Myxosarcina sp. GI1: one gene and its partner. The protein of the gene in region 2 binds, or shares a complex with, the protein of the main gene of each other region. Links are inferred from orthologs where the notes say so. Each region holds a gene or a part of one and is shown on either strand. Other genes may lie near its edges. The genes, in order: pcrA and uvrB.

Region 1 (12,565 bases), on a different replicon or contig from region 2:
CTCGATTTAACTATCGATCTGCGGGCTTTAGGAGTACTGTCAGAACAAGGCAAAATAGTTGTCAGTCCTGGTTCGCTGGTTAATTTGGAATTTCAGCTTAATACTCCTTTAAAAGCTCGTAGCGTCTCTAGTGACAACAATCTTCAACCCCTCATCAATACACCAGGACAACCGCTAGTTTGGCAATTACAACCAGGACAAATCAATCATATTAAAGCCGTGTTTTGGCTGCCCAGTCCTATAGGTATTGGTATCGCGGCGATTATCTTGTTAGCTATTTTAGGCTACGTACTTAAGTATGGTCGTTTGCCAGGAGTTGCATAATCGTAAGGAACAAGCCAATGCCTTTCCCGCACTTTTAATGTGAAAAAATTTTAAAGATTAAAGAAAGATAGAATGAATAATGGATTACAAATCAATCTCGATACATAATAATTTTTTTTCATAATTAACTAATTACCGTTCGCTGTTATCTAATAAAAATGTCATTACCTATAGTTGCTATTATCGGTAGACCCAATGTGGGGAAATCCACCTTTGTCAATCGTCTGGCAGGCGACCAGCAGGCAATCGTTCACGATGAGCCTGGAATTACCCGCGATCGCACCTACCGCCCTGCTTTTTGGCAAGACCGCGAGTTTCAGGTGGTAGATACGGGAGGTTTGGTTTTTGACGACGATACGGAATTTTTACCTCTAATTCGGCAACAGGCAATGGCAGCACTGGCAGAAGCTTCTATGGCAATTTTTGTCGTCGATGGACAGGCAGGAGTAACTGCTGGCGATCGCGAAATAGCCCAGTGGTTGCGCCAGCAACAAGTCCCCGTCCTGTTGGCGGTAAATAAGTGTGAGTCTATCGAACGAGGTGCGATTCAGGCAGCAGAGTTTTGGGAGTTGGGTTTGGGCGAACCCTATCCCATATCGGCAATTCACGGTAGCGGTACGGGTGAACTATTAGATGACGCGATCGAACATTTACCATCTGTGGACGAACTAGAAGACAACGAAGAAATCAAAGTAGCGATTGTCGGTCGTCCTAACGTCGGTAAATCTAGTTTGCTCAATGCCTTGACTGGCGAACAACGGGCAATTGTCTCTCCTGTTTCTGGTACTACTAGAGACGCGATCGATATGGTAGTAACCAGGCAAGACAAAACCTATCGCCTGATCGATACGGCGGGGATTCGACGCAAAAAAAATGTCGATTATGGGGCAGAATTTTTTAGCATCAATCGCGCTTTTAAAGCTATCCGCCGCGCCGATGTGGTTTTATTCGTGTTAGATGTTCTCGATGGCGTTACCGAACAGGATTTAAAGCTAGCTGGTCGGATTATTGACGAAGGTAAAGCAACAATTATCGTTCTCAATAAATGGGACGCGGTAGATAAAGATTCGGGAACGATTTATGAATATCAACGCCAAATTATGAGCCGCCTTTACTTTATGGAATGGGCGGAAACTATTTTTGTCAGTGCCTTAAGCGGTAAGCGAGTCGATAAAATTTTAGATGCGGTCGATAAGGCTTACGAGGAATATCGTCGGCGTGTCAGCACTTCAGTAATCAATGAAGTGTTGGAAGATGCAGTTAGCTGGCATTCTCCCCCGACTTCACGTCAGGGCAAACAGGGGAAAATTTACTACGGCACACAGGTCAGTTCGCAACCGCCAACTATAGCTTTATTCGTCAACGATCCCAAGCGATTTAATGATAATTACCGTCGCTACATCGATCGCCAGTTTCGCGAACAGCTAGGGTTTACGGGTACGCCCGTTCGTCTGCTCTGGCGCGGTAAGAAAGTTCGCGACCTCGAACGAGGAACAAATCGGGCAACCAAGGTTTGAGCAGATCGAGGCAGATCTTATTTATTAGTTGCAGAAGCTAGAAATTTAGTAGTTGCTGCTGCTGAAACGGGAGGACTCCAGAAATAGCCCTGACCAAACTGACAGTTGTGTTGTTGTAACCATTGCAGTTGATTCAAAACTTCAATTCCCTCTGCAACTAAGGTTAAATCTAGTTGCTGACTCATAAAAATAATGCTTTCTACAATGTGACTAGAGCGTTCGTTGTGCATTAGAGACAAAATAAAAGAGCGATCGATTTTAATAACGTCTAAAGGAAAATGATGTAAATGAGACAGGGAAGAAAAACCCGTGCCAAAATCATCTAGAGCAATTTTGACTCCTCTAGCTCGTAACTTAACTAAAATCTTTTCTACAGCCCGTGCGTTATCAATTAAAGCAGTTTCTGTCAATTCTATAGTTAAATGTCTGGCTGCTGCTCCAACTTTCTCCAAAAACTCATTAAGGTAATTTAGAAAATCAACGTGACCGAGTAGTTGAGGGGAAAGATTGACATTTAAACTAAAGTACTGGCTGAGTTGAAATTGTTGCGTCCATTGCTGCAATCGATCGCAAGCTCGCTCTAAAATCCAGCGCTCTAGCTGTGGAAATAAAATAGAACTCTGAATAATGGGTAAAAACTGCTGGGGATAGATCAACCCTAGTTCGGGATGATTCCAGCGCAACAGAGCTTCAAATCCCTTAAGTTCCCAATTTTTCAAACCAAAAATAGGCTGATAGTAAAGCAGAAATTCTTGTCGCTGGAGAGCTTGACCTAGTTGATTTTTCATTTCCATAGTTACTTCAGCCTGCGCTCGCATTCGAGGTATAAATATTTCTGTCTGTGCCGCACCTTTTTGTTTGGCTCGGTACATTGCCATGTCGGCATTTTCCATCAGGGTTTCAATTTTACTTTCAAGATTGTCTCGCCCAGAACCGACAGCAATACCAATGCTGGTAGATATTTTTATCCGTTGGTGTTCGATCGCAAATGGCTTTAATAGAACTTGATGAATACGAGAGGCAATTTCTAAAGATTGTTCTAGACTATCGATTTCTTCGAGTAAAATTACGAATTCGTCTCCTCCAAAACGGGAAACAATATCGTTAGCGCGCATAATCTCGTTTAGTCTACAAGCTACTTCGATTAGTAATAAGTCTCCTGCTGCATGACCCAAACTATCGTTTACTTCTTTAAAACCATTAAGATCTAGATACAGTACAGCCAAAAATTGAGTTGCCTGGCGGGGTAGGCGAGTGACGGCATGTTTTAGTTGTTCCTTAAACAGCAGGCGATTGGGCAATCCCGTTAGAGCGTCGTAAAATGCTTTATGCTTCAAAGCCAATTCGGCTTGTTTGCGATCGCTTATATCAACAAAGGTTAAAATTACTCCTTGTCCAAACTCTAAATTGGCATCACAGAGGTGTAGCTTCATTAACAGAAACTCACCAGTTCGACAATTTTTGACCTCTAGCTGTTTGAGATCTTGATTTTGGATAAATTTTTCAACAATTTCAACTAGATTGCCACAGTCCAAGTTATGGTGCAAATCTTTAATCGGTCTTCTTAAATCTGAGTTCTTAAAATTAATGATTTTTTGGGCTGGTGAATTATACTTACGCAGATTAAGCTGTCGATCTAGAAAAATTACGCCAATGTCAATGCTGCGGAGTAGATTCTCTAGATCTTGATTGATTTCTGCTAATTGTTGGACTTGCAACTCGTATTTTTGATTGACGCAATAAAGTTCTTGATTGACAGTTTGAATATTTTCATTAACGGTTACTAGTTCTTGGTTAATTTCTTCTATTGCTGTTTGTTTGTTCTGTAGTTCTTTAACGGTATCGAGCAAATTTGTTTGCGCTCGTTCTAGTTCTGATTCTATGTCTCGAAGTGTGGAAATTGCCGAGACTAAATTAGTGTCGTAAAATCGAGATTTGCTAGCGCCAGCAGATGAAACTGATTTTTCTAAAAAAACAACCACAAAATTAGCTTGTGAAATCTGAGGGTAGTTTATCAAACCAATATTGAGGTCGCAACGGTAGACAAAATCGCCATGATTTACTAGAAAATCTTGGTATCTAACAGAGGTATGCTCTTTTTTAACTCGTTTCAAGGCTTGGCAAAAAATCTCTTTTAAAGGAGAGCCAATAAACTCGATCGAATCGATATTTTGTCTTGGGGCGGGAAGCTGAATTAGCTTGGCTGTGTCGTAATAAACGTAGAGTAATTTGTAACGCTGGCTAAACATAAAGCAAGCTCCAGAATGACCACCAGAGCAAAATTTTAAAACTTCTAAAACTTCCTGCTGAAAATTTAATCGCGGTAGAGTTTTATTTGAACCGTATCTTTTGATGGAACCAGAATTGTTTTTTTGCCAGAGCGCGGATTTAAATTCTCGTTTTTGATAAATTTTTCCTACACCCCTTTGAGGAATGTATTCGTGATTTGTGTGCGGAATTGCTTCATTGTCTCCCAAAAACAAAATTCCTTTCGAGGTAAGAGAATCATGTAATTTTGACAATAATTGTTGTCTGTATTGAGGCTGTAAATAAATTAGAGTATGACGGCAACAAATTAGATTAATATCGGTTGGTCTTCGATCTCGATGAATATCATAAGAAGCAAAACGAATCATGCGGCGCAGTTTAGGTGCGATCGCCAACCCTTCTTTTCGGGGTTCAAAATATTGCCTCAGTCGCTCTGGGGAAATATGTTCGGCAATACTTTTAGGGTAAATACCGCTCGCAGCAAACGCAATCGCAGAGGCATTAACATCATTAGCAAAAATCTTAACTTTTAGAGAGGGAAACATTGTAGAAATTGCCTCGTTTAAAAGCATTGCTAGAGTATAGGCTTCTTCTCCTGTCCCACAGTTAATTACCCAACATCTCAGTTCTTTAGATAACGATACTGTAGTTAATAATTTGGGAATTGCATTAGTTGCCAGAGATTTCCAGCTTTCAGGATTGTGAAAAAATTGTCTTTTCGTGGGAAACAATAAACTACAAAGCCGCTCTTGTTCTTTTGTCGAATTTTCTAGCAACTGTAAATAACTTTTTACTGAAGTTGATTTAGTAAGCCAAAATCTATGAATGAGACTTGGTTCGAGGGTTACTAGTTTAAAGCAGGAGGCAAAACTGTAACTTCGATGTGCTTCTAAAATTTGTAGAACTCTGTTGTACTCAGAGATGGTAATTAATATCTTATTTGTTAAATTTTCGCGATCGCCATGCAAATTACGAGATTGCTGCTTTGCCATCTATATTTTTTACATCCAAAATGAGATAAATAACCACCATCTATAAAATGCGCTTATTTTCAATGGTATATGCAGTTTTTAAAAGCAAAACAAAATTTAAATTTTTGTTGCTTTACTACCACTATTAAACATTTAAGATTTTTATAATCTCATAGTTTGACTGTGTGGCGACATCTTCGTCAGATTCTCCATGCCAGTTTCTCGTACTCGTCCTCTCTATGACTACAAGGTAAGAAAGAGCAAACGCAATAAATCCATTGAGTCCGATAAAGAGTGTGGCAATGGAAATAAGATTATTCATATAGCAATTCTCTATCTAGTAAGATAAACTTCGGTCTGGTTAGACATTGGGAAAACAAACAGTAGTAAGTTGAGGTGAATTACCTTTTTTACCCCAGCACGATTTAGAGATCTTGGGTTTCGTTACAAAAAATTGTCTAAATAATCCCAAATCGAGAGCGTCTTGCCGCAAAATATAGACAGCAATTAAGAGATGGAGTAAGGAAAAATGTTGGCATACGCCTTAGCGATCGCGGTTGGATTGAGTAGTTCGATCTTGTTTTTGACGGCTTTTTTAATGCCAGACGTTCATCGACGAGATGACTTTTTCTGGAGTGCGATTGGCGCGATCTATGCTTTAGTGCTGTGGTTCTGCGCCACTAGAATTACAGGCGCAGTATTGTTAGGACAATCAGCAGCAGTGGCTTTGTTAGTTTCCTATCAGTGGCAAACTTTAAAATTGCGAAAAGCGATCGCCTTTCCCGAAAAAGCAGCAGAATTAGATAATTTCTCGGTATTGAGTGCCATTAATAATCTATTCAGTCGCCGTAGCGTTAAGACTTCAGTACAGCCTAGCGTCAATTTATCCGAACAGCCTAAAGTTACCGAAGAAAAAATAGAAATTCCCGAAACTACTACAGAAACAATCGCCGAGGCAGATAAGCCAAGTACAGAAGCAGCACCTTCAAGAGAAGAAGTTATTGATGAAGCGATCGCGGTAGAAAAGCAGTCAATTCCTCAAGTTGAAGTAGAACCAACACCAACAGCAGATACAGAAGCAGTATCCAAACCAATTACTACTCCTACTTCACCAGAAATTAAAGAAGCAAGTGCGCCTTTAGAAGCAGCAAGTTCTCAAAATGCACCAGCAACAGAGTCTCTGCAAACGCCAGAAACCAAACGAACGGGATTTTTTGGCAAATTATTTGGGAAAAAGAAAAAAGCTACTCCCAAGCCTGCGATCGAGTCTCAAGTAAATGACATTTTAGAAGACGACTTTACCGACGAACGATCCGAAACGATCGAAGAAGAACCAACCGATTTTGCAACTACTCCCGTAAACGAACCAGAAGTTACTACCGATTCTTTCATTGAAACCGAAACAGCTACGGAATCGGATACAGAGGACTTATATACTACTGAAGAACCTACTTCAGTAACCGATAGCGAACCTGTTGAAGAAACCATTGCTATTGAAGAAGAACCCGAACTAACTGTAGAAGCAGTAAAAGTAACCTATACTCCCGAAGAAAATACCGATACCGAACTAAAAGAAACTGTTGAAGTTGCGGTAGAAGAAACATCTGAAGTAGAAACAGAAGCTGCTACAGAAAACATATCTCCTGTAGAAACCGACAGCCAAACCAAATCCGAATCAATCGATCCTGTAGAACCATCAGAAATAAAAACCGAAACCGATTTAGTTACAGAAGACAAACCAAAAGTCGAAGCAACAGACACAACTAATAGTGAAAATAATGAAACTGTAGAGAATTCGGCACCTCAGACAGATGAGTCTACAGAAGCTAAAAATCAACCAGACTCATTAAATGCTGATGATACTGAATCTTCTCAAAAATAAATTTTTTTAACCCGCTTCGCGGTTGCCGTTGGCTATTAGCTTTTTTAATTGGCTAACGGCTAACGGCTAAATAGCTAATAGCTTTTTTAATCAATTTTTTCCATTGCTGCTGCTTTGGGAATAATTTTAGTCGCACCCAAACTTGGAAATTTAACCGCCAGTGTGGCTTTTTTCCCCGAACCCAAAATATGAGTGATTTCTCCCGCGCCAAATTGATGGTGTAAGACGCGATCGCCTACCGACCAGTTAGAATTATTATCTGTAGTATTTGAGGCGCTAATTATCGCTTTTTCTTTGTCTCTAATACTCTGACGATAGTAACTAGCAGCAGTCGCTACATTACTGCTAATCAAATCTTCGGGAAGTTCTTTTAAAAACTGTGAGGCTACAGCAGGTTCGCGAGAACCCCATAGACGGCGTTGTCTGGTATAGGTTAAAAATAACTGTTCTTGGGCGCGAGTAATCCCTACGTAGCATAGACGGCGTTCTTCTTCTAGTTCTAAAGGATCGTTTAAAGTACGATTGTGGGGAAGTAAGCCTTGTTCGACTCCCACTAAGAAGACGATGGGAAATTCTAAACCTTTAGCCGAGTGAAGTGTCATTAAAGAAACTTTTTGCTGTGCTTCGTCTAAATTATCTAAATCCGAAGCCAAAGAAGCACTAGCCAGAAATGCTTCCAGACTGGTTTCTTCATTGTCTTCTTGAAACTGCTGCACTGCATTATACAACTCATAAATGTTTTCAATACGGTTATCGGCTTCATCTGTACCCTGTTTTTGCAGTTCCCTAACGTAGTTCGATTCGTCGAGAATTTGACTTAATATTTCAGCAGCCGTTAGGGTTTCTAACTGCTCTTTAACATTCTCAATCATCCCGACAAACTTTTGAATCGACTTAGCCGCACGTCCGCCGATAGTGTTAACAGAAGTTTCATCGCTAATAATTTCCCATAGCGGTACACCCAACTGTTGGGCTGCATCCATCAAAGAAGTAATACTGGTTTTACCAATACCGCGACGGGGTGTATTGATAACCCTAAGCAAACTAACCGTATCTTCGGGGTTGGCTATAACTCTTAAATAGGCGATCGCGTCTTTAATTTCTTTGCGATCGTAGAACTTCAAACCGCCGACAATATTGTAGGGAATATTATTATGAATTAATAAATCTTCAAAAGGACGAGATTGAGCATTAGTACGATATAAAATTGCAAAACTTCCCCAATTTACTTCGGGATTATCTTTAGTTAGTTTCTGTAACTGATTAATTATAAATCTGGCTTCTAACTGTTCGTCATCGGCTTTATAAAGATAGATCTGTTCGCCAATACCTCTTGTCGGTTTTAAGATTTTATCGATTCTCTGACTATTGTTAGCAATTAACTGATTTGCCGCCTGTAAAATATTCTCGCGAGAACGATAATTTTCTTCCAGTTTAATCATGGTGCGAGTATCCTCGTCGGGCAAACCGTCACCAAAATCTTTTTGAAAATCGAGCAAAATAGTAAAGTCAGCCAGACGAAAAGAATAGATAGACTGATCGGCATCTCCCACTACAAAAAGCGATCGCCCCTGCCAACTCCACTCGCTTTTTTTAGTTTCGCCGTTAGTAGCGAGTAGTCTAATTAAATCGTACTGAATGCGGTTGGTATCTTGATATTCATCTACTAAAATATGATGAAATTGATTGTGCCAGTAACCTAAAATTGATTCGTTTTGCTGGAATAAACGAACTGGCACAAAAATTAAATCATCAAAGTCCAAAGCATTATTTGCCGCCAATCTTGCCTGATATTCGTTATAAACTTCGGCGATAACTCGTCCGCGATAGCCTGGTTCGTGTTTGAGAAAATCATCGGGAGTTATGCCTTGGTTTTTAGCATTACTAATGGTGTAGCGTAGCTTGCGCGGGTCGAATTTTTTGTCGTCTAAATTCATTTGTTTGGTAACAATATTTTTGACCAAACTCTGTACGTCCGACTCATCAAAAATTGAAAAATTACGCTTCCAAGTTCTCCCTCGCTCATCTTGATACTTATTAATATCAAACCGCAATAAACGAGCAAATAAACTATGAAAAGTTCCAATCCATAATTTTTTCGTTGTCTTTTTATAGACTTGCGATCGCAAACTTTTTTGTTCGTATTCTCCTAAAAGCTCGACTCTTTGACCGTATTTACTTAACGCCAATTCTTGGATGAAAATATGCTCGATTCTCTCGCGCATTTCTCTAGCAGCTTTGTTAGTAAAAGTTACTGCCAAAATATGTTCTGGATCGATTTGATGCTGGCGGATTAAATTAGCAATACGAAAGGTCAAAGCTCTGGTTTTTCCCGAACCAGCACCAGCCACTACTAACATCGGACCGCAATAATGTTCGACTGCGAGGCGTTGAGAAGGATTGAGATGGCTCAGAAAATCAGTAGTCATTGTAGGCAGAATCAAAAAAAGAAATTAAGGCAAGTCTCAATTTATGTTACCAGTAGAATCAATTGAGCAGCGTCAACTTAATTTGAGTAGTGAGTAGCATGTAGAGGCGCACCTCCGCATGGCGAGTAAAACTTATGACTTTTGCCTGTTCCCTGTTCCCAAAAGCCCAATTTATTACGCTTTGTTGCTTTGTCTTGAGAAAATGAGACGCTAGAACTTACGGTTATCTATGCTCTGTTTGAGACTTAGTATCTTTAGCAATAATCTATGTTTGCGCCTTTTAAAGAATATTTAGAAGCAGAGCTTTTTAACCACTTCGATTTACGAAGCCGTCCCATACCAGCAGGGTTAGAATTTAATCGCAGCGATCGCGGTAAAATTCCTGCTACAATTCAAAGCTGGTGTTATCAGTGTCCGCAACTGCGAAAAATTCGCTACACCTATATTGATGCGGGAGAAATGGCACAGGTATTTAATAGCGTAATTTATCCCGCACATAATTACGATTTGCCTTTATTGGGTATTGATTTTCTTTCTTTTGGCAAGAAGAAAATTTTGGTCGTCTTAGACTTTCAGCCTTTATTTCGCGATCGCGCCTATTTAGATAAATATATCGAACCGATGCGCGAAATTAGAGATAAATATAACGAACTGGCACAAAACTTAGAGATGAAGTTTTACGATGCCAACCAGTATTTTTCTAAGTATTTATTATTTGCCAAAACCGATGCGGAAACGGTAGTCAAACGTTTATTTCCTGCTTACCGAGAATATATAAACCTGTACTGGCAAATGTTAGAGGCTGCCGAACCTTTAACCGCACCCGAAGACATTCAACGCATCGTTAAGGCACAGAAAGAATACGACCAGTATAGTGCCGATCGCGATCCCGCACATGGTTTGTTTAGCAGCTATTTTGGTTCTCAATGGTCGGAAAAATTCTTGTATGAATTTCTCTTTGAAGATGCCGTACCTCTAGCTACCGCTGCCAGCAGATAATTAAATATTTAATAATGACTTTATATCAGCCTTTTTTAGATCGAGCGATCGCTATTTTACAAGAGAGGTTGGATTTACAACCCTATCCCATTCCTTCAGGTTTTGAGCGCAAAGAAGAAATAACGGGGAAAGGCAAAAGACAAGAAAAAGTGACAACTACCAGTCACGCTTTTAAATCTGACAAACTCCGACAAATTAGAGCCGCTCACGTCCAGGGGAGAAACTCCTTGCAGGTACTCAATTTTGTAATTTTTCCCGAACCCATTTACGATTTACCTTTTTTTGGTGCAGACTTGGTAACTTTGCCTGGAGGTCATCTAATTGCCCTCGATATGCAGCCTTTGTTTCATACTGCGGCATATCGAGCTAAATATACCGAGCCGATTTTACCTTTATTTGAAAAATATCAACAGCATTTATCCTGGGGGGGAGATTTTCCCGAAGAAGCCAAACAGTTTTTCTCTCCTGCTTTTTTATGGACTCGTCCCCAGGAAACAAAAATAGTTCAAACTACGGTTTTAGAAGCTTTTTGTGATTATCTTCAAGCCTATCTCAATTTTGTCGATGCGGCGATCGCTAAAACCGAGAGGCAGCAACTTAACGACATTTTACAGGCTCAAAAAAATTATTTGAACTATCGGGCTGCTAAAGATCCCGCCAGAGGAATGTTTACTCGTTTATATGGCTCTGAATGGACAGAAGAATACATTCATGGATTTTTGTTCGATCTAGAGCGAAAACTCGCCGTCAGTAAGTAGCAAGTAGCGAGTAAGCAAGTAGCAAGTAGTAAGTAAAAAGTTTTTACTCTTGCCTCTTGCCTCTTTCACTATTTACTACTTTTCTTGCAGCCTTCTGCCTTCGAATGTTGATAAAAGTTACAGAACGTTGCTATTTTTTACAAAATTAGAAAATAATAAGACTTTAGAAAACTTTTTCTATTAGTCTCTATAAAAGAGATTGGCGGTCGTTGACTCTCATAATTGTCAGTAGTAAAGTTCTGTAAAGAATGAAACTCCAGACAGATCGAAAGATCGAGAGTAGTTACGAACGCCCAAGCCTTAACTAATCTGTAGTTTTATTAAGCAAGCTCATTAGAGTTCGCTGAAAGTTAACAAGATGTAACAAATAAAGGCTCGATGCCGTTGTATAAAATTAACCTAAAGGGGTTTAAAAGATCGCTAATAATTAAGCTTAAAGCTAAATAGCGATCGCGCCTAACTTTCTCAGGTTTCTGTTTATGGACGGTCTATCTGTCGGAAAAAGTCTCCGACACCGCGTCTTTACGGATGCTGAAATCTTTAAGAAAACCTCGAAGATTGCATCCTCAAGAGTGTAAACTTGCATTAGGTAGTTAGAGTGTTTTTGCTCTAGCATCCAAAAAAGCCTTAACACCTGACGCGGTTAGAAGTCTGCCTCAAACTAGCTTCAGCTAACGGCTGAAAATAGTTTTTAGTTAAGATTACTTTTTGAAGTCAACCAAACTCATTTAGACAGAGTAGGAGATAAATTATAATGTTTGACGCATTTACTAGAGTAGTGTCTCAAGCTGATGCTCGCGGTGAATTCTTATCCAGCAGCCAATTAGATGCTTTAAGTTCTATGGTTTCTGCTAGCAACAAGCGTATGGATTCGGTTAACCGCATCACAGGCAATTCTTCGGCAATTGTGACTAATGCTGCTCGTGCTTTATTTGCAGAACAGCCTCAGTTAATCGCTCCTGGCGGTAACGCATACACTAGTCGCCGTAACGCTGCTTGTTTGCGCGACATGGAAATCATTTTGCGCTATATCACTTACGCTATTTTCACTGGCGACGCTAGCGTATTAGAAGATCGCTGTCTCAATGGACTCCGCGAAACTTACCTTGCTTTGGGTACTCCCGGTAGTTCTGTTGCCACAGGCGTGCAAAAAATGAAAGACGCTGCTCTATCTATTGTTAACGACCCTAACAATATTACTCAAGGAGACTGTAGCGCAATTGCTTCGGAAATTTCCAGCTACTTCGATCGCGCTGCTGCCGCAGTATCTTAATTACTTCACAAGCATTTATCGGCTTACCAAATAAACTCTTAGGAAAATTTAGCAAAACAAAGGAGACATCCAAATTATGAAAACTCCTCTAACCGAAGCAGTTTCGGCTGCTGATTCTCAAGGACGTTTCTTAAGCAGCACTGA
Region 2 (12,542 bases):
TAATAATGACTAATGGTTTATCTCATCTGGTTGCTCTGAAGCTAGGTATCCTCTTAGTTCTTGGCATTTTACCCGCTTTGACTTATTTATTTATCTTGCAGAAACTCAATCGTAGGTGGCAAGAGCGACTCAGACAGTTTCGGACACTCAATTCATATCGCGATCGCGATTTGTTTGCTGTTTATTATCGCGATCGCCGTCGAACACTAAGCAAACGCTATATTGGCGATCTCAGTTGTCTGTATAATGCTCGTTCTCCTTATATTCGCTGTGCAGTTAATCCTCAAGGACCGTGCAAGGAATGTTTTTACTATCAAAAAAAAGACGCTTGCTAGCCGCAAACGCCTTGATGCCACTCTAAGTCTAAGTCAAAGCTACTCTGCTAATATTGACTCGTCAACTCACTTGAAAACGGTATCATCAATTAAATGACCATAAAATCGGATAAAACAGATTCTTTTTCTTTGGCAGACAGAAGGTAAAGCAAAATTTCAGATAGGCAACGCCTTTTATAACCCTCAAACCAAAATAGTGAGGGATTTGGGTATTTTAGCTGCTGCTGCCTATCGTCAGGATAATGGCAGCCTGAGAATATTGGATACTTTGGCAGGTTGTGGAGTTCGCAGTTTGCGCTATTGCCTGGAAAGCCATGCCGATTACTTATGGATAAATGAAGGTAATCCCGAATTACATTCTCTGCTGCAACAAAATTTAGCTCCTGCGATCGCATCTTTTCGACTAACTAACTTCGACGCGCATCGAGTTTTTTTTGAGTGTTACTCTCACCGAGACTATTACGATTTGGTTGATGTAGACTGTTTTGGTACTGCCGCTCCCTATCTAAGTACGATGCTGTGGGCGACAAAAATTGGCGGTCTGATGTACCTTACCAGCACTGACGGACGTACTCTAACGGGTCATCTACCAGAAAATAGTTTAGCAGCTTATGGGGCGATCGCTCGTTCCCATCCTGCCGCTCACGAACAGGCTTTAAGATTGTTAATTGGTAGCGTACAGCAGCAGGCGGCTACCAAAGGTTTGGGGATCGAACCTTTATTTTCGCTGTTTACGGGCAAAACCTATCGTTTGATGCTGCGATTAATTCATAAACCCAAGCTAACTACTAAAAATTATGGTTTTATCGCCTACTGTCATAGTTGTGGCAATTACCAAACAGTTACCTGGCGTAAATTGGGTAAAGTTAGCTGTAGCTGTCCCAATCCTTCAGTAATTTTAAGTGGCGCGATGTGGCAGGGAGAACTGCATCAAAAACCATATATCGAGCGTTTGCTGAGTATGGCGCAACAGTGGCAGTGGCAAGAAGCAGAAAAATTACTGTCCAAGCTGGCAGCAGAAATAGATACTCCGCCTTACTTTTATACTTTAGGTGAAATTGGTAAACGAGGTAAGCTAGATCTTCCCAGGCGATCGCAGTTAATCAAAGCCTTACAAGATGCTGGTTATCGAGCCAGTAAGACTCATATCAATAATTTGGCAATAAAAACTACTGCCGATATTTATACCTGTATCGATATCGCCAAACAAATTTCTCGATAACATTGCTAATTCTTTTATATTCAAACAACAAAGCGCCCCTAAAAAAGTGACGTAGACTAATCTACTCGTTTTTAGAAGCGTCGATTTTTTAGTTTAATTGCAAAGCTTAGAAACGGTTGTTTCGTCCACCACGATTTCTATTATCTTCGCGAGGTCTAGCTTTATTAACTTTTAGCTGACGATCCATCCATTCTGCTCCATCTAGAGCTTTGATAGCTTCGTCTTCATTAGCTTCCGATTCCATCTCGACAAATGCAAATCCTCTTGGACGACCTGTTTCGCGATCGCTAGGAATATGAACCCGTTTAACAGTTCCATATTCAGCGAAGACTTCGTTTAAGTCTTCTGAATTAACTTCGTAAGATAGATTGCCTACGTAAATTGACATATTTTAATTGTCTTCTCAATGAGTCTTGGGTTTAGAGAGACAGGATTATTGGAAAAGAAATAGCTCAATACTGTACGGAAAAAACCTGTAGATACTGAATACAAACCTAATCGTTAATCTGTTGATTCTCAGCCTTAATACTAACACTTTTGACAAAATAAAAACAAAATTGTCCTATTTTTTATCCCATGGCTTACCAATAACTTCTAAAACTCTCTTCTCAAGTGGCTTACAGTTTTTTAAATCTGGTTAATCTTTTGCCGTTCATTTCTTGATAGAGAACGCATAGAGTTAGTTCTTCTGATTCTCTATCTTCGGGTAAGAGAACAAATTAAGACTCAATTACCGAACTCCAATCGTCGTTTTTAATTGCTGCTTCTAATTTATGACGACGCTTGAGTTCGGCTTCGCTTTGTGTGTCTTGCGCTGCTAGTTCATCAGTAAGAGTCGCATCTGCCATTGCTTTTCTTAGTTTCAATTTCTTTTCTTCGTAAGTATTTTTTTCCGCTTCTGTCATGGTAGCTTTAGCTGCTTCGCCAATTGTACTCGCCCATGTACCTAACTTAGTTGTATTGCCGATTGGAGTATAATTTAACTCAGCCAACCATTCATCTTTTACTGTTTCCATCGCTTGACGCTTGGGAAACTTAATAGTTTTGACTCGAATAAAAGCGCAAACTTCTGCGCCGTTTTGGATAATGTGTCCTTTTAGAGAACGTAGGACATCCCTGGAATAACCAATATACTGATAAATGCGTTCTCTGTCTAAAACTGCATAAACCCCTGCAACTTTAGTATTTTCCGTCTGGTTTTGCCACTCTGACACCGTTACTATGGCTGTTCCATCAGAATCTAAGACAATGGAATTGCGATCGACATTATGTTCATCATCAGAACTATACAAAAAACTGTGTAATCCTTGATGAGCTTGAGGAACATTTTGATGTTCGATGGGAGTATTATGTTCGGGTTCCACAAAATTAGCCTATGTTAAGAGTCATCAATTATCCTAGCTAGAGCTTACTGGATAAAACGAATATAGATAAGAATCGTAATTTAGTTGGTAGGGTAAAATATAGGGAAAAGCAGAATAAACTTAATTTGACTTAGAGTATCTTTTTGTTTCACATTCTCTATCTTAGTTGGCAAGGATTAATATTAAGCTCGGATATTTTAGCGATGCGGATATCTGATGCTTTTACATTTTCTGCATCAAGATTGCTATTACCTAAAGCACTTTCTTTAAATACTTTACTTTGTGGTATGTAGTAATAGTAGTGATAACTATACTGTATATCGTCCACGTCATCTTTTCTTATCTTTATCTAGCGCAATCTGAAGAGATTCTACTAGTTTTCTTTTATGTGTCCCAAAATTCATGGTTAACTTTTAGAAATTGAGATCGCCACACAAAATCTTTTCATTAATCATTACTCGCTACTCGCTACTCGCTACTCGCTACTCGCTACCCAATCATACATGCTGTTCCATTGCCGACCGATATAGCTTTTGAATTTTTCTCAATAGTTTATTAAATATCTTTTTGTTAGATTCGTTGGCAGAATCTAAATGCTCGATCTTTTCAATTAGTTTGGCTTCGCGAATATCAACATAGCCGTCGCTGTAGATCAAGCCACTAATTTTTTCTAGCAACTCCAAATAGTCTTCGTGAGAATGATCTTCTCCTAAATAATCTTCTAACCACTGATAGCATTCTATAGGCTGTACGGGACGCAGTTCTGACAATAAAGGTCTAATTTCGGGATCGTTTGCCAGTTGAAATTCTTGCGCCACGCGACGTAAATATCTTCTTTCTTCTGGTTGAATAATGCCGTCTATCCAAGCAGCACCAATTAAAATTTTAAGTAATGTTTTCATTTTTTCTACTGTGTCTATTGGCAGACTACAAAATTTTTTGTAACTTCACCATGAAAAATCCGTCCATATTGTTATGGTGAGGATAAATTTCGATCCAGCCTTCTGGATCGACAAAATGACTGGCGGGAGATGAAGCCATAGGTAATTGTACTCTCCAATTAGGATTGTGTTTTAAAAAAGTTTGTATTACTTTTTTATTTTCTACATAGTTGAGAGTACAAGTGGCATATACCAAAACACCGTTTGGTTTTACCCAGGTTGCTACTTCTGCTAACAGTTCCTTTTGTAACTCAACAAGTTTATCAATTGCCTCTGGATGTCGCCAACGAATGTCGGGACGTTTGCCTAAAGTCCCCAAACCAGAACAGGGTGCGTCTAATAAGACTCGATCGCCTGTTTCTTTAAATTGTGTTAAGTTACGACTGTCACCCGTTTGTATTGTAATAGATTTTAACTGTAAGCGTGCGGCGTTAGCTCTAACTTTTTCCAGGCGTTTGGTAGCGCGATCGCAAGCAATAACGAACCCGCGATCGCTCATTAATTCGGCAATATGAGTGGTTTTTCCTCCTGGTGCGGCACAGGCATCGATAATCGTTTCTCCAGGCTGGGGATCGAGAAAATGGCTTACTAGTTGTGCGCTGCTGTCTTGCACTACCCACCAGCCTTCTTTATATCCTGGTAAAGAAGTAATTTCTCCCGTACTATTATTAATCCGCAAAGCTTGAGGTAAATGCGGCATGGGGGACACGGATACACCCTTAGCTTTTAAAGCAGCCGTTACTTCTGCTACTGTAGTTTTGAGAATATTAACTCGCAGATCGATATGCGGCGACTGGTTGAACCACATCGCTAGTTTCTCAGCTTCAGTAAATGACAGTTGTTCTAACCAAGTTTTAACGATCCAGTCGGGAAAGCTGTGTAAAATACCCAACCTTTGTACGGTATCTTCTGGAAGCCGCAAGGGATCGCCATGTTCTGCCTGTCGGAGATATTCACGCAATATACCGTTTACTACCCCCGCTAGCTTGTTTAAACCGTTGGCTTTGGCAAGTTCGACGCTGGTGTTTACCGCCGCCGAGGGGGGAATGCGATCGCTATAGCGTAATTGATACAAACCTAAGTGTAAGATAATTCGCAAATCTAAAGGTTGCTGTCGGGCATTTTTTTTGCCCAGGCGATCGATTAAAGCATCCAGGGTTCGCTGGCGGCGTACTACTCCATACACCAGTTCGCAAACCAAACCGCGATCTTGTCTTTCAATAGACTGGTTTCGCAAAACGCGATCTAAGGCAATGTCGGTATATGCCTGCTGTTGGTAAACATTTTTTAAGGCGAGAAAAGCTAATTGGCGAGAGTTGGTAGCTGGTAGGCGGTCGATCATTTACAAAAAGTAGTAGAGGACGTTCCATGAAACGTCCGTACGAGATGAATTTAGATACGTTTTTTGCCTAATAATTTATCGCGTAGATTTTGAATGCGATCGCGATATTTTGCTGCTTCTTCAAATTCTAAATTTTTGGCAGCTTCTTTCATTTTGGCTTCTAGCTGCTCTATCAAATCGGGAATTTGTTCTAAAGAGAGTTCGTTGGAATTTTCGTAAATTTCTTCTAACTGCTCTTTATTTAAGCGACGAGAAATATCTAAGAAAGCCAGAATCGCATTGTCACCTTTTTTGATAATTGGTTTGGGGGTAATATTGTGCCTTTTGTTGTAGGCAACCTGAATATTACGTCTTCTTTCCGTTTCTTCAATCGCCCTTGCCATGCTATTGGTTAAATTGTCGGCGTATAAAATTGCCTCTCCGCGAACATGACGTGCGGCTCTACCTATAGTCTGAATAATCGAACTTTCCGATCGCAAAAAGCCTTCTTTATCGGCATCTAAAATTGCTACTAAAGATACTTCAGGTAGATCCAATCCCTCTCTTAGAAGGTTAACGCCAATTAAAACATCAAACTCACCATTTCTCAAAGCCTGTAAAATTTCAATCCGCTCGATCGATTTAATTTCCGAGTGAAGATACTGTACTTTAATATCTCGTTCGTTAAAATATTCGCTCAGATCTTCTGCCATTCTTTTAGTTAGAGTAGTAATCAAAACTCGTTCTTGCTTGGTAACACGCTCTTTAATTTCTCCTAAAAGATCGTCTACTTGTCCATCGGTAGGGCGCACCATAATTTCGGGATCGATTACTCCTGTAGGACGAATAATCTGCTCGATTACCCGATCTTCTGACTGCTCGAATTCCCATTTACCAGGGGTAGCAGAAACCAAAACGCATTGATTGACTTTCTGCCAAAATTCATCGGATTTTAAAGGACGATTATCAGCTGCCGAAGGCAGACGAAAGCCGTGTTCGATTAACACCATTTTTCGCGAGCGATCGCCGTTATACATACCCCGAATTTGCGGTACGGTAACGTGCGACTCATCGACAACTAATAGCCAATCATCGGGAAAATAGTCGATCAGACATTCTGGAGGTTCACCTGGCTTTCTACCTGCTAGATGTCGCGAATAGTTTTCTACGCCGTTGCAGTATCCTACTTCTCGTAATAGTTCTAAATCGTAACGGGCGCGTTGTGACAGTCTTTGAGCTTCTAAAAGTTTGTTTTGGTTTTCTAACTCGATTAAACGAGCGTCTAGTTCGGCTTGAATATCCAGACAGGCTTGCTCTAATCTTTCTTCTGGCGTAACAAAGTGACGGGCGGGATATATATTGATGCCATTCAAACTTTGTAAAATCTCTCCTGTAACTGGATCGACATAGCGCAGTGCCTCAATCTCATCGCCAAAAAACTCAATTCTGATAATGCGATCTTCATAAGCAGGAACGATTTCTAATACATCTCCCTTAACCCGAAATCTGCCCCGTTCGAGTTCGATATCGTTACGAGAATACTGTACCGACACTAAATCTCTAAGCAATTCACGCTGATTTACTTCCATGCCCATACGTAACGGAACTGCCGCTTTAAGATACTCTGAAGGTATACCCAAACCATAGATACAACTAATGGAAGCCACCACAATTACATCTCGGCGTTCAAAAAGCGATCGCGTTGCCGAGTGACGCAACATATCGATTTCGTCGTTAATCGAAGCGGTCTTTTCAATATAGGTATCGCTGACGGGAATATATGCTTCTGGCTGATAGTAGTCGTAATAACTAATAAAATACTCTACGGCATTGTTTGGAAAAAACTGCCGCAACTCGTTACATAGCTGCGCCGCCAGGGTTTTGTTATGAGCCAGTACCAATGTGGGTTTTTCGACGTTAGCAATGGTATGAGCGATGGAAAAGGTTTTACCCGTCCCCGTAGCACCCAAAAGAGTTTGAAAACGATTGCCTGCCTGAAGGGATTTAGTCAACTCGGCGATCGCCTGGGGCTGATCGCCCATTGGTTGAAATGGTGCTTGCAAATTGAATAAGCTCATGAACCAGAAAGCTAAAAAATCTCATTTTTAATGTAGCGCAGATAGAGATATTAGTACATTTGTAGGAATAAATAGGTAAAACCTTTAATAAACTTGTTGCGAACGGCTTCACCCTTCCTCACTTTTAAATCTCAAAAAACTTCCATTGCCTGTTGCCTGTTGCCTTTTAAGAACCCAAAGTATTTCAATAAACCGAGAATTGTTATGTATGAGCTTTTTTATGAGTTCTCGAATGAGTTTTATGAGCATTACTGTCCCTCTCGCCAATTAATATTAAATGCGAAAGACGAGCAAACAAACTTTAGGAGGGAGAACATCCAATATGAAATTAACTTTTTTAGGTAATAGTTATGAAGTAAATTTATCTCCTATTCGCATAACTGTAAGTAACATAGGGGGTAAATACAGAAGCCGTTTTTGGCTGAGAAAATCTCATGAAGAACAGCTTTTGCCCCAAGCTTATCATCACTTAAAATATCGTGGCGTTAGGTATGTAAGTACTGTTTACGCTAGAAATAGCAAAACTTCTGTAAGTGTTGCTATGGAGACAAATACCTCTAGCAAATACAATAATTTACCTCATTTATTTTTAAAAAAGGTATAGCAATCAAAAACCTTATTTATTTGCAAAAATTAAATTGCCAATAAATTTTAGAGAAAAGCGATAATTACAGCAATTTTCATATTAATTAAGTACAAAAGTAGACCAAACGAGAATCGCTGACCCCCTGGTGCCTAGTGCCTAGTGCCTAGTGCTTGACTAATCCAAAGTGTACCTCATCCAACTAAAAATTGCTGTAAGTTTAAATTCCATAAATAGAGGAAAATTATAGCGATTTGCATAGATCGAGAAGCATTCGTTTCATGTGAGCAATAGAAAAAATAATGTAATAACCAAAAGTTTTCGATAACTATGGCTAAATTTATATGAAAAAATCAGCGATCTTGATGTAACCTGAATTTAAAATTAATAGCTCTAAAGCCGTTTTATTAAATATAAAAAACTTTACTGTTTTGCGACCGATAAGTATGTTTATTCTGTGTGGCAGTAAAATTCTTACTTGGTTGAGTTAAACAAAAAATGCTCGATAAATTTGTTTGCTGCTAAAAAAACCAAAAATAATCGTAACAATTATATACCTAATTATACTTTTGATTTAATTATTTACTCATCAAGCTCAGTAGGTGCGACTCCAATGTTAAATCGAGTTTCCGAATCAAAAATGCACATTATTAGATGGGTGCTGGTAATTGGTTGGCTACTTCTCATTTTTTCCTTATTTTACGATCCGATTTCACACCATCTCAGCGATCCCAACAACTCGCTCAGTCCTTTTCGCGATCGCATTATTAGTCTTGCCAAGCTGCCCGATAGTTGCGTTAGAGTACAAGGTGAGTGTCTCTCTGAAACGCCTTATCCGATGGGAACCAGGTTTTTTTGGGGTATGATAGTTCCCTGTGCGATCGCGATCGTCTTTGTATTCGGTCACGAAACTTGGCGGCGTATTTGTCCGCTTTATTTTCTTTCTCAAATTCCCCGCACTTTGGGACTAGAGCCTAGATTAAATATTTCTAAAAATAGTTGGCTGGTTCGCAATCATATATACGTACAGTTTGCCCTACTGTTTATTGGTTTGAATTGTCGGATTCTGTTTATTAATTCAGCCTGTCTGGTTTTTGGTTTTTTTCTAGTCTTTACTATTCTTGCCGCTATAACCATAGTTTGGCTTTACGGGGGGCGAAGTTGGTGTCATTATGTTTGTCCTTTTGGCATGGTGCAAATGGTGTTTACAGGACCTAGAGGACTGTTAGGGAGTCAGGCTCATCAAGCTCCCCCTAGAAGCATAACTCAGTCTATGTGTCGCACTATAGATAGCAATACCAGCAAGGAAACTAGTGCCTGTATCAGTTGTAAATCACCTTGTTTGGATATTGATGCCGAGAGAACTTATTGGGAGTATCTAGCCAAGCCTGGGCGTAAATTGTTGCAATACGGTTATTTAGGGCTTGTAAGCGGTTATTTCTTTTACTATTACTTATATGCGGGTAATTTTAATTATTATTTTTCTGGTGTTTGGACTCATGAAGAGAATCAGCTAGCAACGCTTTTTAAGCCTGGTTTTTATCTTTTCGAGCGAGCGATCGCCATTCCCAAACTAGTTGCAGTTCCTCTAACTCTAGCTTTTTCTGTAGGAATATGTTGCCTAATTGGTAGCAAGTTTGAAAAAATACTGTTTTCTTACTTTAGAAAGCGCGATCCCCATATAAATCGTCAACAGGTTTTACATCGAGTTTTTACTCTTTGCACTTTTATTGCTTTCAACGCTTTTTTTGTCTATGGCGGGCGACCAGAAATTTTGCGCCTACCTTTGTTGGTTCAACTAACATTTAATGCCGCGATCGTCTTAGTCAGCACTATTTGGCTATATCGAACCTGGGGGCGTAGTTACGAACAATACAGTAAAGAAAGCCTGGCTAATAAATTACGCCGTCAACTAAAAAAACTATCTTTTGACTTCTCACAGTTTTTAGAAAGACGTTCCCTAGACGAATTAAATTCAGATGAGCTATACGTTTTAGCAACTGTATTGCCTAAAGCTACACGACAAGACCGCGATCGGGTTTACAAGGGAATATTAACAGAAGCATTATCAGAAAAGCGTTTCGAGCCTGATGTGAGTAAAGAAGCGCTCCAGCAACTCCGCGACAAGCTACAGCTTCGGGATGAAGAACACGATCGCCTGTTGACAGAAATCATTCAGGAAAACCCAAAACTTATAAATCCAGTTTCCTCTAAAAACTCCGAGCTTAGTTTGGCTAAAACAAAGTTTAAGGCTCTCAGAAACAAACAAAGTGGGAATCTAGCCAAACCAATTCAGACAAGCTATTTGTATCGTGCATTAACTCAAGTAAAAGGCGATCGCCATAAAAGACCAAAGGGTTACTCCCAGGACGTACCTACAAAAATTAGAAAAGTTGAAGACAAAATCGACTAAAAACGGCAACAGATCGACCGAACAAAAAGTATCGCTTAAAAACTTATATTTTAGTTCAAATTAAGGAGATGTTTATGTCAACAACTAATAGCATAAGCACGGCATTATTAGTAGAGCGGGCAGTTATAGCTACAAAAATTTTGCCGCCACCCACGTTCAAAATTAAAGCACTAAATGCCGAAACTGGTGAATACAAAGAGCAACTATTAACAACAGCAACTGGAAACCAAAATTGCCTACTTGGCAGACATCCCAGTTGCGATTTAGTTCTCGATAGTGCGGAAGTGAGTCGTATTCACGGTCGCATCTGGTATCAAGATGGACAGTGTTTCTTTACCGACTTTGGTAGTACCGATGGATCTCAAATTGACGGTCGGGAAGTCGAACACAAACAGGTGTATCCTTTGAAGCCAAATAATTTGCTTCGCATCGGTGGGTTTGTGCTGACCATCGCTCGGATGGATGAAGAAAACAGCTTGCAACATCAGCCAGCAGCAGCAGACAAAGAGCTTTCTAAACCACCTCATCAGTGGAATTCGGGAGAGCTTACCGTTCGCTGTATTCAAGCGATCGCCGAAACTCACGATGTCAAAACTTTTCGTTTTGTTGCCGAACCGTCAATATTGTTTGCTTATAAACCAGGACAGTTTGTCACCCTGGTTTTAGAAATTGCAGGTAAAAAAGTGTTGCGTTCTTATTCCATTTCTTCAACTCCTTCGCGTCCCCATATTTTGGAAATTACCGTCAAGCGAGTTCCACCACCAACTGATGCAGTTGATGCTCCACCAGGACTAGTTTCTAACTGGCTGCACGATAACATTTCCGTTGGCTCTCAGGTTAAATTAAAAGCACCGATGGGAAATTTTACCTGTGTAGATAAGGAAGCTCAAAAACTGCTATTTATTTCGGCTGGTAGCGGTATTACCCCGATGATGTCGATGTTGCGCTGGCTTTGCGATACCAAACCCGATGTTGATCTTGGCTTTATTCACAGCGCCCGCAGTCCTCGCAATGTTATCTTTCAGTACGAACTGGAATCGATGGCGGCGCGGTATCCCAATTTTAAGTTAGCAGTGACTACAACTCGCTCCGAACCAGGTCGAGCTTGGCAGGGATACAAAGGCAGACTCACTGAATTGATGCTGCAAGCGATCGCTCCCGACTATCAAGAGCGGTTAGTTTATGTCTGCGGTTCCAATCCTTTTATGGAGAGAGTTAAAACCATATTCAAAACCTTTGGTTTCCCGATGGAAAATTACTATGAAGAGAGCTTTAGCAGTCCGAAAAAGTCTTTTGCCACTAAAAACGAGTCTGAGCTAGTAGGTAGTCAAAAATTTTCTGACAGAGAGAGTTCTTTCAAGTCTGCTATTAAGAAGCAAGAAAATATTGTCTCTGTAAATACAGCTAAAACCGAATCTACTGTTGTAGTCTTTAGCAAATTAGGTAAAGAAATTTCCTGCGATTCTGAAGACACCGTTCTCGAAACCGCTGAAAGAGAAGGAATTGAGCTTCCCTTTGGCTGTCGCATGGGGGCTTGTGGAGCCTGCAAACTGCCCCTGTTAGAAGGAGAGGTTAGTTATGATGACGACCCTGGTTGTGAAGCGGGACAACTTTTTACCTGTATCGCCAAACCAGTAGGAAGGGTTGTAGTTGAAGCTTAATGAGATTGTTTAATCTCATTCGACCGATAAATACTGTATATGAAAACCAAAGTTTTGATTTTAGCTTCCAATTTACAGAGAACAACATCTTTAGGATTAAACCAGGAGATTCGTAACTTAAGCGAAATAATTAAAAGCTCGTCCGTTTGCTTTGAGATCGAAACTAGATTAGCCGTTCGCCCGCAAGATTTACAAACGGCACTACTAGAAGTAAAACCGAGAATCGTTCATTTTTGCGGACATGGAGAAGGAGAGCTAGGTTTAGTCTTAGAAAATAACTGGGGACAACTTTATTTAGCGAGTACAAATACTTTGGCAGATCTGTTTCGTCATTTTAGTCAGCAAATAGAGTGCGTCTTGCTTAATGCTTGTTACACTCAGGTGCAAGCCGAAGCAATTGCCAAACACATTAACTTTGTCGTAGGGATGCCACAGCCAATTTTAGACCGTAGCGCGATCGCTTTTAGTGCTGGGTTTTATAGTGCTTTGGGAGCAGGGAATCCTATTGGTAAAGCCTATGATTTTGGTCGCAACTGCATTCATTCAGAGTTTGGCGATTTATCTTCTTCACGTAAGTTAATAGCAGTCAAAGACAAGAAAGATATTATAGTTCCCCACCATTTA

Evidence for each region.
Region 1: the proteins of uvrB (region 2) and pcrA are in contact, whole or in part, in a crystal structure (PDB 7EGT), measured with the Thermus thermophilus proteins. The link is inferred for Myxosarcina sp. GI1 from one-to-one orthologs. Residues at the interface, in WP_096411307.1 of Thermus thermophilus: Glu23, Leu25, Arg26, Asp27, Gly28, Glu29, Arg30, Phe31, Arg55, Glu326, Asp327, Phe328, Glu379, Ser382, Gln383, His398, Gly400, Arg401; in WP_096412145.1 of Thermus thermophilus: His654, Arg656, Phe657, Gln666, Asp668, Glu669, Lys680, Arg681, Leu682, Ser683, Lys685, Tyr686, Ala687.

The regions. Positions count from the first base shown.
Region 1 is NZ_JRFE01000019.1:32,978-45,542, reverse strand. Bases 6,721-9,707 are described here. They hold pcrA (DNA helicase PcrA), read right to left. Parts: upstream 9,392-9,707; coding sequence 7,049-9,391; downstream 6,721-7,048. Other genes in these bases: KV40_RS14365 (15,16-dihydrobiliverdin:ferredoxin oxidoreductase), read left to right, coding at 9,659-9,707; KV40_RS32170 (Ycf66 family protein), read left to right, coding at 6,721-6,962. Outside these bases: KV40_RS14390 (DUF3153 domain-containing protein), read left to right, coding at 1-324; ribosome biogenesis GTPase Der, read left to right, coding at 483-1,841; KV40_RS32175 (EAL domain-containing protein), read right to left, coding at 1,859-5,101; more of KV40_RS32170, read left to right, coding at 5,610-6,720; more of KV40_RS14365, read left to right, coding at 9,708-10,390; KV40_RS14360 (phycoerythrobilin:ferredoxin oxidoreductase), read left to right, coding at 10,405-11,148; KV40_RS14355 (phycocyanin subunit beta), read left to right, coding at 11,903-12,421; cpcA (phycocyanin subunit alpha), read left to right, coding at 12,498-12,565. UniProt on the Escherichia coli protein: A helicase with DNA-dependent ATPase activity. Unwinds DNA duplexes with 3'-5' polarity. Translocates on single-stranded DNA with 3'-5' polarity. Initiates unwinding more efficiently from a nicked substrate than double-stranded DNA.
Region 2 is NZ_JRFE01000020.1:7,248-19,789, forward strand. What follows is about bases 4,759-7,722. They hold uvrB (excinuclease ABC subunit UvrB), read right to left. Parts: upstream 7,262-7,722; coding sequence 5,255-7,261; downstream 4,759-5,254. Other genes in these bases: KV40_RS15305 (16S rRNA (cytosine(967)-C(5))-methyltransferase), read right to left, coding at 4,759-5,204; KV40_RS15315 (DUF4278 domain-containing protein), read left to right, coding at 7,584-7,722. Also shown: KV40_RS15280 (DUF6464 family protein), read left to right, coding at 6-335; KV40_RS15285 (tRNA (guanine-N1)-methyltransferase), read left to right, coding at 496-1,557; KV40_RS15290 (RNA-binding protein), read right to left, coding at 1,664-1,945; KV40_RS15295 (GIY-YIG nuclease family protein), read right to left, coding at 2,277-2,921; KV40_RS34960 (hypothetical protein), read right to left, coding at 3,079-3,249; KV40_RS15300 (TerB family tellurite resistance protein), read right to left, coding at 3,419-3,823; more of KV40_RS15305, read right to left, coding at 3,849-4,758; more of KV40_RS15315, read left to right, coding at 7,723-7,865; KV40_RS15320 (4Fe-4S binding protein), read left to right, coding at 8,458-10,257; KV40_RS15325 (FHA domain-containing protein), read left to right, coding at 10,332-11,918; KV40_RS15330 (CHAT domain-containing protein), read left to right, coding at 11,958-12,542. UniProt on the Escherichia coli protein: The UvrABC repair system catalyzes the recognition and processing of DNA lesions. A damage recognition complex composed of 2 UvrA and 2 UvrB subunits scans DNA for abnormalities.